One region of the Streptomyces sp. NPDC029836 genome, then DNA from elsewhere that is predicted to be linked to it. Evidence: predicted binding sites of a transcription regulator. Region 1 holds the regulator's gene; the other holds the start of a gene.
The links. The regulator HspR, encoded in region 1, represses chaperone genes until heat shock. The targets are predictions, from matches to a motif close to TTGAGNNNNNNNNNCTCAA.
Positions count from the first base shown of each region.

Region 1 (4,411 bases):
TCAGGTCCACGATGGCGCCGTTGTGTGGGGGAAGCGCCTGGGCGATCTGCAACGACGGGGGGATCGCGTCAGGCACTGCGGGGGGTGGCGGCGGTGATATCGGGTTCGAAGAGCTGGTGGTCGCGCTGATCGAGATTGACGAAGACCATGCCGTAGCGAACTTCGCAACGAACGGGCTGCGGTGCGCCCCGGGGGCGGCGCAGGCAGCGGTAGGCACGGACGTCCTCGTCCTCCTCGCGCACGACGACGATCGGCTGGCCGAACAGGGTGACCATCAACGAGTCGCCGGTGTGGGGAATGGCGGTGGCGAGATCGATGAACTGCCATCCGGACCGATAGGCGGAGGCCATCTCGCGGCGGAAGTCGCGGTCGTCGGGGGTCATCAGAGCGCCTTCACGGGCACGATGTTCCAGCCGCTGTCCGGCTCTCCGGCGGGCCGGGTGTTCCAGCCGCTGTCGGGTTCACCGGCGGGTGTGTCGTTCCAGCCGCTGTCGGGTTCACCTGCGGGCGCGGCGTTCCAGCCGCTGTCGGCCGGCGCGACGTTCCAACCGCTGTCCGACTTACCCTTCGGCACGATATTCCAGCCGCTGTCACTGGCCAGTGCGTTCCCCGCATCGCCATTGACGGCGCTGACTGCCCCAAATACCGCAACAGCGGAGAAAACAACGGCAAGCGCCGAGCGAAGCATTCTCTTGTACATGGTCGGCTTCGTCCTCACTTGATGGAATCCTCTCCCCCGCACGTCAGACCATGGCTCATTCAGGCACGTTACGGCCACAGGGACGATGCATCATGTTCTTGCATGTTCAGGACCCTGGGGGGTGGAGATTTGCCCATAAACGACACAAACCCGACACATCCCCACCCCGTCACATCCATGTGCGACGAGGGGGCTCGACTTTACGCGGCGGCACTGAGCACCGGCCGGGTACCTCGTAGTGAGGTGGAAAACATCCCCTGCCTGCTCGAATTCGCTCTGCTGCGCCCCGACCCGGATGACGCGAACCAGCTCCGCGCGGTTCCCCCGGCGGTCGCCCTCGCCCAGCGCCTGCATCCCCTCGAGCGGGAGATCCAGGACCGTCGGCGCAGCGCGATCGACCTCACCGATGCATTCGAGCCGTTCCTCACCATCAGTGCGCAGAACCCCGCCAACACGCACGCGATCACCGTGCTGGAGGGATTCGACCAGATCAACGCCGCCCTCGACCTGGCGACGGCCGAGTGCCACACGGAGATGCTGACGGTCCAACCCGGCGGCGCCCGGCCGTCCTACGCCCTGACCGAGGCCCTGGAACGGGACGCCCCGCTCATCGACCGCGGGGTCAGCATCCGCACCCTCTACCAGCACACCGCGCGGCACAGCCAGGGCACGCTCGCCTACGTGGACCGCATCTCCACGGGCAAGGTCGAGATCCGCACCCTCGAAGAACTCATCGAGCGGCTGATCGTGTTCGACCGCACCGTGGCGTTCATCCCCGTCAGCGACGACCGCCGGGTCGCCCTGGAACTGCGCCACCCCGGACTGGTCGACTACCTCATCAAGGTCTTCGAGCAGCTGTGGCGGCGCGCCGTGCCGCTCAGCCAGGAAGTTACCTACACGCACCGGCCCGACGGCATCTCGGGCGTGCAGCGCTCCATCGCGCAGTTGCTGGTCGAGGGGCACGTGGACGAGGCGATCGCCCGGCGCCTGGGGATGAACGTACGGACCTGCCGCGCGCACATCGCCAAGCTGGCCACCGCCCTGGGCAGCGGCAGCCGCGCCCAGCTGGGCTTCCTCATCGCCCGCTCGGGCATCCTGCGCGACTCGACGGGCCCGCCGCCGCCCCCGCTGCCGGAGCTCTGAGGGGCCCTGGGCGGCGCTCCCCGACCCCGGGGGCCCATCGGGACGGCATATGCCCCGGCGCACGCGGAAGGCCCCGCCGGGAGCGTTCCTGGAGGGGCCTTGCGCGGATGCGGGCCGGGCCGCGCCCGGCGTTCAGCTCAGCGGGCGCTTCGGGCCGGGCCGCCAGACGACCAGGGCACTGCCCGGCTGCGGAGCCTGGTACGGGACCAGGTCGCGCCGGTACGAGGCGTGCACCTGGGCCTCGCGGGCCTGGAGGGCGGCGGCCGCCCCGTCCACGGCCGAGGAGAGTTCGGCGACGCGCTGCTGGAGCGCGGCCACCTGGTTCTCCAGTTCGATGATCCGCTTGATGCCCGCGAGGTTGATGCCCTCGTCCTGGGACAGCGCCTGCACGGTGCGCAGGAGCTCGATGTCCCGGGCCGAATAACGCCGGCCGCGGCCGGCCGTACGGTCCGGGGAGACCAGGCCGAGGCGGTCGTACTGGCGGAGGGTCTGCGGATGCAGGCCCGAGAGCTGGGCGGCCACCGAGATCACGTAGACCGGGGTGTCGTCGGTCAGCTGGTAATGGATCCTTCGGCGGCCGTCCATCTCATGCTCCCTTCACCGACTCGAACAGCTCGGCGCGCGGGTCCTCGGGATCCGTCGCGTCGCGATACATCTCCAGGGCCTCGCGGGCCTTGTCGGACAACTCCGTCGGGACCGTGACCTCCACCGTGACGAGGAGGTCGCCGCGAGTGCCGTCCTTGCGGACCGCGCCCTTGCCGCGGGCCCGCATCGTACGACCGCCGGGCGTGCCCGGGGGGAGTTTCAGGGTGACCGCCGGACCGTTCAGGGTCGGCACCTTGATCTCGGCGCCGAGGGCGGCCTCCGCGAAGGTCACCGGGACGGTCACCGTGAGGTTGTCGTCCTTGCGGCCGAACACCGGGTGACCGTCGACGTGGACCACCACGTAGAGGTCGCCCGCCGGACCGCCGCGCTCGCCCGGGGTGCCCTTGCCGCGCAGCCGGATCCGCTGGCCGTCGAAGACGCCCGCCGGGATCCTGACCTGCATCGTCCGCGAGCTGCGGGCGCGCCCGCTGCCCTTGCAGACGTCGCAGGGGGTCTCCGCGATGAGACCGCGGCCCTTGCAGTCCGCGCAGGGGTCGGTCAGCGAGAACCCGCCGCCGCTGCCCCGCGAGACCTGACCGGTGCCGACGCAGGTCGGGCACACCCGGGGGGTGCCGTTCTTGTCGCCGGTACCGGAACACGCCTTGCAGGGCGACTGCGAGGACATCCGCAGCGGGACGGTCGCGCCGTCCACGGCCTCCGTGAAGGAGAGCGTGACCTCCGACTCGATGTCCTGGCCGCGGCGCGGCTGGGTACGGGTGCCCGGACCCTGGCCGGTGCCGCGGTTGAACAGGCCGCCGAAGACGTCGCCCAGGCCGCCGCCGAAGCCGCCGCCCGGACCCCCCTGCGGCTGCTGACCTCCGAAGAGGTCACCGAGGTCGAAGTTGAACGAACCGCCGGCGCCGCCGGGACCGGGGCGGAAGCCCCCGTTCCCGAACAGCGCGCGGGCCTCGTCGTACTCCTTGCGCTTCTTGGCGTCCCCGAGGATGTCGTTCGCCTCGGAGATCTCCTTGAAGCGCTCCTCGGCCGAGGTGTCGCCCTTGTTGGCGTCCGGGTGGAACTCGCGTGCGAGCTTCCGGTACGCCTTCTTGATCTCGGCCTCGGTCGCGTCCTTCGGGACACCGAGGACCTTGTAGTAGTCCTTCTCGACGAAGTCCTTCGTGCTCATCCCCGGTGGCCCTCCTCTCGGTTCCCTACATGGTGGACGTCAGCCCTTGTCGGGGGCATCCGTGTCCTTGTCGGACGGCGTGTCGCCGTCGGCGGACTCGGACTTGCCCGCGGGTGCCGCGCCCGGCTGGGGCTCGGCGACCGCGACCCGCGCGGGGCGGATCGTCCGCTCGCCGATCCGGTAGCCCGGCTGCAGGATCGCCACGCAGGTGTCCTCGGTGACGTCCGGCGCGTACGAGTGCATCAGGGCCTCGTGGATCGTCGGGTCGAAGGGCTCGCCCTCCTTGCCGAACTGCTGCAACCCCATCTTGGCGGCGGCGCTCTCCAGCGATTCGGACACCGACTTGAAGCCGCCGACCAGTTCGCCGTGCTCCCGCGCCCGACCGATGTCGTCCAGGGTCGGGAGGAGCTCCGTCAGGAGGGACGCGACCGCGATCTCCTTGACGGCGATCCGGTCCCGCTCCACGCGACGGCGGTAGTTCTGGTACTCGGCCTGGAGCCGCTGGAGGTCCGCGGTGCGCTCGGAGAGCGCCGTACGGGCCTGGTCCAGCTGCGCCAGCAGGGCCACGTCAGCTGCTGCGGAGTCCCCGGCCGGGGCCGCGGCCTCCTCCTCGGAGGAGGCCGCGGCCTTCGACTCGGCGGCGTCGTCGGGCGTGCCGTCGGCGGGGACTTCGGGCTTCTCGTCGAATCCCGGGGTCTCCTCCGGCATCAGGCAGCGCCACCCTTCGGCTTCTCGTCGTCGACGATCTCGGCGTCGACGACGTCGTCGTCGGCCTTGGCCTGACCGGCGTCACCGGC
Region 1 covers NZ_JBVHZI010000004.1:469,397-473,807, reverse strand. The annotation lists gene ACZ4XJ_RS15915 ((2Fe-2S)-binding protein) at 69-383, opposite strand; gene ACZ4XJ_RS15910 (hypothetical protein) at 383-718, opposite strand; gene ACZ4XJ_RS15905 (helix-turn-helix transcriptional regulator) at 803-1,843, shown strand; gene ACZ4XJ_RS15900 (heat shock protein transcriptional repressor HspR) at 1,976-2,428, opposite strand; gene dnaJ (molecular chaperone DnaJ) at 2,430-3,614, opposite strand; gene grpE (nucleotide exchange factor GrpE) at 3,654-4,322, opposite strand; gene dnaK (molecular chaperone DnaK) at 4,322-4,411, opposite strand, start outside.

Region 2 (4,411 bases), on a different contig from region 1:
GACGCCCCGGTCCTTCAGGTCGGCGACGGGCAGTTCCAGTTCGGCGCCGTGCGAGCGCAGGAAGCTGAGCGCGATCTGCGCCGATTCCTTCATGACGTCGCCGAGCTGGCCGGTCAGGGTGAGCCCGGCGGCCCCGGTCTCGGGGTCGGCGAGCGAGGCCTCGACGAACAGCACGTCCCCGCCGGCCCCGGTCACGGCGAGGCCGGTGGCCACGCCGGGTACGGCGGTGCGCCGCTCGGCCGGGTCCTGCGCGGACTCGGGGACGTGGTGCGGCCACCCGATGAGCCCCCGCAGGTCGTCGGGGCCCACGGTGAGCGGCAGGTCCCGCTCCCCCAGTTCGTTCTGGGCGGCCACCTTGCGCAGCAGCCGGGCCAGGGACCGCTCCAGGGTGCGCACGCCCGCCTCGCGGGTGTACTCGCCGGCGAGCCGGCGCAGCGCCGCGTCCTCCAGGGCGACCTCGTCGGCGGCGAGTCCGGCCCGCTCCAGCTGGCGGGGCAGGAGGTGGTCGCGGGCGATGACGACCTTCTCGTCCTCGGTGTACCCGTCGAGGCGGACGATTTCCATCCGGTCGGCCAGCGCCTCCGGGACGGCCTCCAGGACGTTGGCGGTGGCCAGGAAGACCACGTCGCTCAGGTCCAGTTCCACCTCCAGGTAGTGGTCGCGGAAGGTGTGGTTCTGCGCCGGGTCGAGGACTTCGAGGAGGGCCGCGGCCGGGTCGCCGCGGAAGTCGGAGCCGACCTTGTCGATCTCGTCGAGGAGGACGACGGGGTTCATCGACCCGGCCTCCTTGATGGCGCGGACGATCCGGCCGGGCAGCGCGCCGACGTAGGTCCGGCGGTGGCCGCGGATCTCGGCCTCGTCCCGTACGCCGCCGAGGGCGACGCGGACGAACTCGCGGCCCATGGCGTGCGCGACGCTCTGGCCGAGCGAGGTCTTTCCGACACCGGGCGGCCCGACGAGGGCCAGTACGGCCCCGCCGCGGCGGCCGCCGATGACGCCCAGGCCGCGCTCGCCGCGGCGCTTGCGCACGGCGAGGTACTCGGTGATGCGGTCCTTCACGTCGCTCAGCCCGGCGTGCTCGGCGTCGAGGACCGCGCGGGCGCCGCGGATGTCGTAGGCGTCCTCGGTGCGCTCGTTCCAGGGCAGTTCGAGGACGGTGTCGAGCCAGGTCCGGATCCAGGAGCCCTCCGGGCTCTGGTCGCTGGACCGTTCGAGCTTCTCGACCTCCTTGAGCGCGGCCTCGCGGACCTTCTCGGGCAGGTCGGCGGCCTCGACGCGGGCCCGGTAGTCGTCGGTCTCCTCGCCGTCCTTCCCCCCGTTCTCCCCGTTGAGTTCGCGCAGTTCCTTGCGGACCGCGTCCAGCTGGCGGCGCAGGAGGAACTCGCGCTGCTGCTTGTCGACCCCGTCCTGCACGTCCTTGGCGATGGACTCGGCGACGTCCTGTTCGGCGAGGTGGTCGCTGAGCCGGCGGACGGCGAGGCGGAGCCGGGCGACCGGGTCGACGGTCTCCAACAGCTCGACCTTCTGGGCCACGGTCAGGAACGGCGAGTAGCCGGAGTTGTCGGCGAGCGCGGAGACGCCCTCGATCTGCTGCACCCGGTCGACGACCTGCCAGGCGCCGCGCTTCTTGAGCCAACTGGTGGCGAGCGCCTTGTACTCGGTGACCAGTTCGGCGACGGCGCCGGGCAGCGGCTCGGGCTCCTGCTCGTCGACGCTCTCGCCCTCCACCCACAGGGCGGCGCCCGGCCCGGTGGTCCCGGCGCCGATGCGGACGCGGCCCCGGCCCCGGATCAGGGCGCCGGGGTCCCCGTCGGAGAGCCGGCCGACCTGCTCGACGGTGCCGAGCACGCCGGTGCCCGCGTACGTCCCGTCGATCCTGGGCACCAGCAGCACCCGGGGCTTGCCGCTCCCCGACCCGGCCGCGGCCTGCGCGGCCTCCACGGCGGCGCGCACCTCGGCGTCGGACAGGTCCAGCGGAACGACCATCCCGGGCAGCACGACTTCGTCGTCCAGCGGCAGCACGGGCAGGGTGAGCGATACGGACGTCGAAGCCATGATGTTCCCTCCGGCAGTGAACTTGAGCTTTGCCGACTCAATGCACGTGAGCTCCCCAATGTTCCCCACCCCCCGTTCGCCGGGGGCGAACGGACGTCCGGGTGTCGGGTCCGGGCGCTGCCCCGCTCGGTGGGTCGGCCCCGGAGCCTCAGGTCAGGGCGGAGGCCTCGATGTCGCCCGAGGTCGTTTCGAGGCGCAGCCGGGAGGGCGCGGCGGGGGCGTGGGGCAGGGTGATGTCGCGGTCGCCGGAGGTGCTGGAGCCGGAGAGTTGGTACGGGGCACGCGGGACGCGCAGCGTGACGTCGCCCGAGGTGGTGACGGCGCTCACCGAGACCGGGACGGCCCTGAAGCCCAGACGGGCGTCGCCGGATTCGGAGCGGACGTCGGCCTCCGGGCCGGCCAGGTCGGCGGCGTTGATCGAGCCGGAGGACGTACGGACCTTCAACGGGCCCGCGATCCGATCGGCCCGCACGTCCCCGGAATCCGAGGTCAGCTCCGCGGCCGCGACGCCCGTCACCGTGATGCGGCCGCTGCTGCTGCCGACCTTGACCTTCGCGGCGGCGGGAACCTCCAGGCGGTAGTCGACCCAGCAGGTCTCCGAACAACCGGTGGTGAAGGTGAGGACCCCGTCCGTCACCCGCTGCCCCGGCACGGGCGCGGTGTCCCCGCGGTAGTGCACGGTCCGGTGGACGACGACCCCGGGCCCGGCGCCGGCCGTCACCTCGACGGAACCGCTCCGCCCGTCGGCGACCTCGACGGCCGTGACCGCCTCGGTGACGGTGGCGTCGGCGGCGACGGACTTGGTGGACGTCTTCACCCCGATGTCGTCGAGGGAGCACCCCGCGAGCAGGAGCAGCACGGCGGCGGCCGTGGCGCCGACCGTCTTACGGGCGAGCAGGGCTGATGCGGTGTCGGATGCCATGCGTCAAGTCTGTCGACCGCCCCCGCCCACCACGCTGGTGCCGGTACCCGGGCCGGGGGTGGGGCTATCCCCCCGGGGGGCGGACGGGACCATGGCGGGCCGCTTCGGAAGCGGGCCCGGGACCGGGAGCCGGGGTCCCCGAGGCAGGGCCGGCCCCGCCGCCGGACACCCGGCAGCGGGCGCACCGCCTCCCATCCTCGGAGCCGGGGCGCTCCCCCGCATCCGCCGGCGGGCGCGTCCCCGAGGGGCGGGGCCACCGCCGGTGCGCACGGCTTCGGGCCGGTGGGGGCGGGTTCGGGTGCGGGGGTGGGGGTGGGGTGCACGTTCGCGGGCTCGGTCAGCCGGTCGGTGGGGTGGCGGGTGCCACCGGGCGGCCACCGGCGGGGTCGCCCCACTCGCTCCACGAGCCGTCGTACACCGCCAGGTCCCGGTACCCGGCCAGCGAGGCGCCGAGGGCGAGGACGCAGGCCGTGACCCCGGATCCGCAGCTGAAGTAGAGCCGCTCGGCGCTCCCGGTCAGCGGCGCGAAGGCGGCGCGGAGTTCGGCCTCGGGGAGCATCAGCCCGTCGGGGCGCTGGAGTTCCCCGAAGGGGAGGTTCACCGCTCCCGGCATGTGGCCGCCGCGCAGGCCCGCGCGCGGCTCGGGGGCGGTTCCGGCGAAGCGGCCCCGGGTGCGGGCGTCGAACACCGTCGCGGCGGGGTCGGTCAGGGCCTTCGCGACGGTGTCGGCGTCCACCACCAGCCCGGGGCGCGGCCGGGGGGTGAAGGAGCCGGGCGGGCCGTCGTACGCGGGCGCCGTCTCCTCGACGGGCAGGCCGGCGGCCGTCCAGGCGGGTAGGCCGCCGTCCAGGACGGCGACCCGGTCGAAGCCCATCGAGCGCAGCATCCACCAGGCGCGGGCGCTGGAGTAGATCCCGGCGCCGTCGTAGACGACCACGGTGTCGGTGTCGTCCACGCCGAGGCCGCGCATCGCCGCGGCGAACTCCTCGGGACCGGGCATCGTGTGCGGGGCGGCGGCGGTGTGGTCGGACAGGGCACCGTCGAGGTCGAAGGGCCGCGCTCCCGGAATCCGACGCTCCGCTCCCCGGTGGGCCCCGACGGAGGCGTCGAGGAGCACCAGCCCGCTCCCACCGAGCCGCTCCTCGACCCATCCCGCCCCGACGAGGGGCCCGGGCAACGCGTCGACGCCGGCCCGGGCGGCGGGAGGGGTGGGCACGGGTTCCGCTGACGGCGGCATGGGCAACTCCGAAGGCTCGGCGGGACACGGCGACGGAACAGGGCCGCCGCACGGCATGACCGGGTCATCCTCGCGCCCAACGCCCGCCCGGTCGCGCAGTTTTCCGCCGTCTCCGCACCCTGCCCCCCTCCCCCCGCCCACACCGCCCCACCCCGGCGCCACCACCGCCGACCGCACCGGCCGGCGGCAACCCCGAG
Region 2 covers NZ_JBVHZI010000005.1:449,509-453,919, reverse strand. The annotation lists gene lon (endopeptidase La) at 1-2,055, opposite strand, end outside; gene ACZ4XJ_RS18535 (DUF4097 family beta strand repeat-containing protein) at 2,204-2,977, opposite strand; gene ACZ4XJ_RS18530 (sulfurtransferase) at 3,315-4,214, opposite strand.
Region 2: a site for HspR is predicted at 2,078-2,096, ahead of lon (endopeptidase La). Genes of this name have one in related genera too.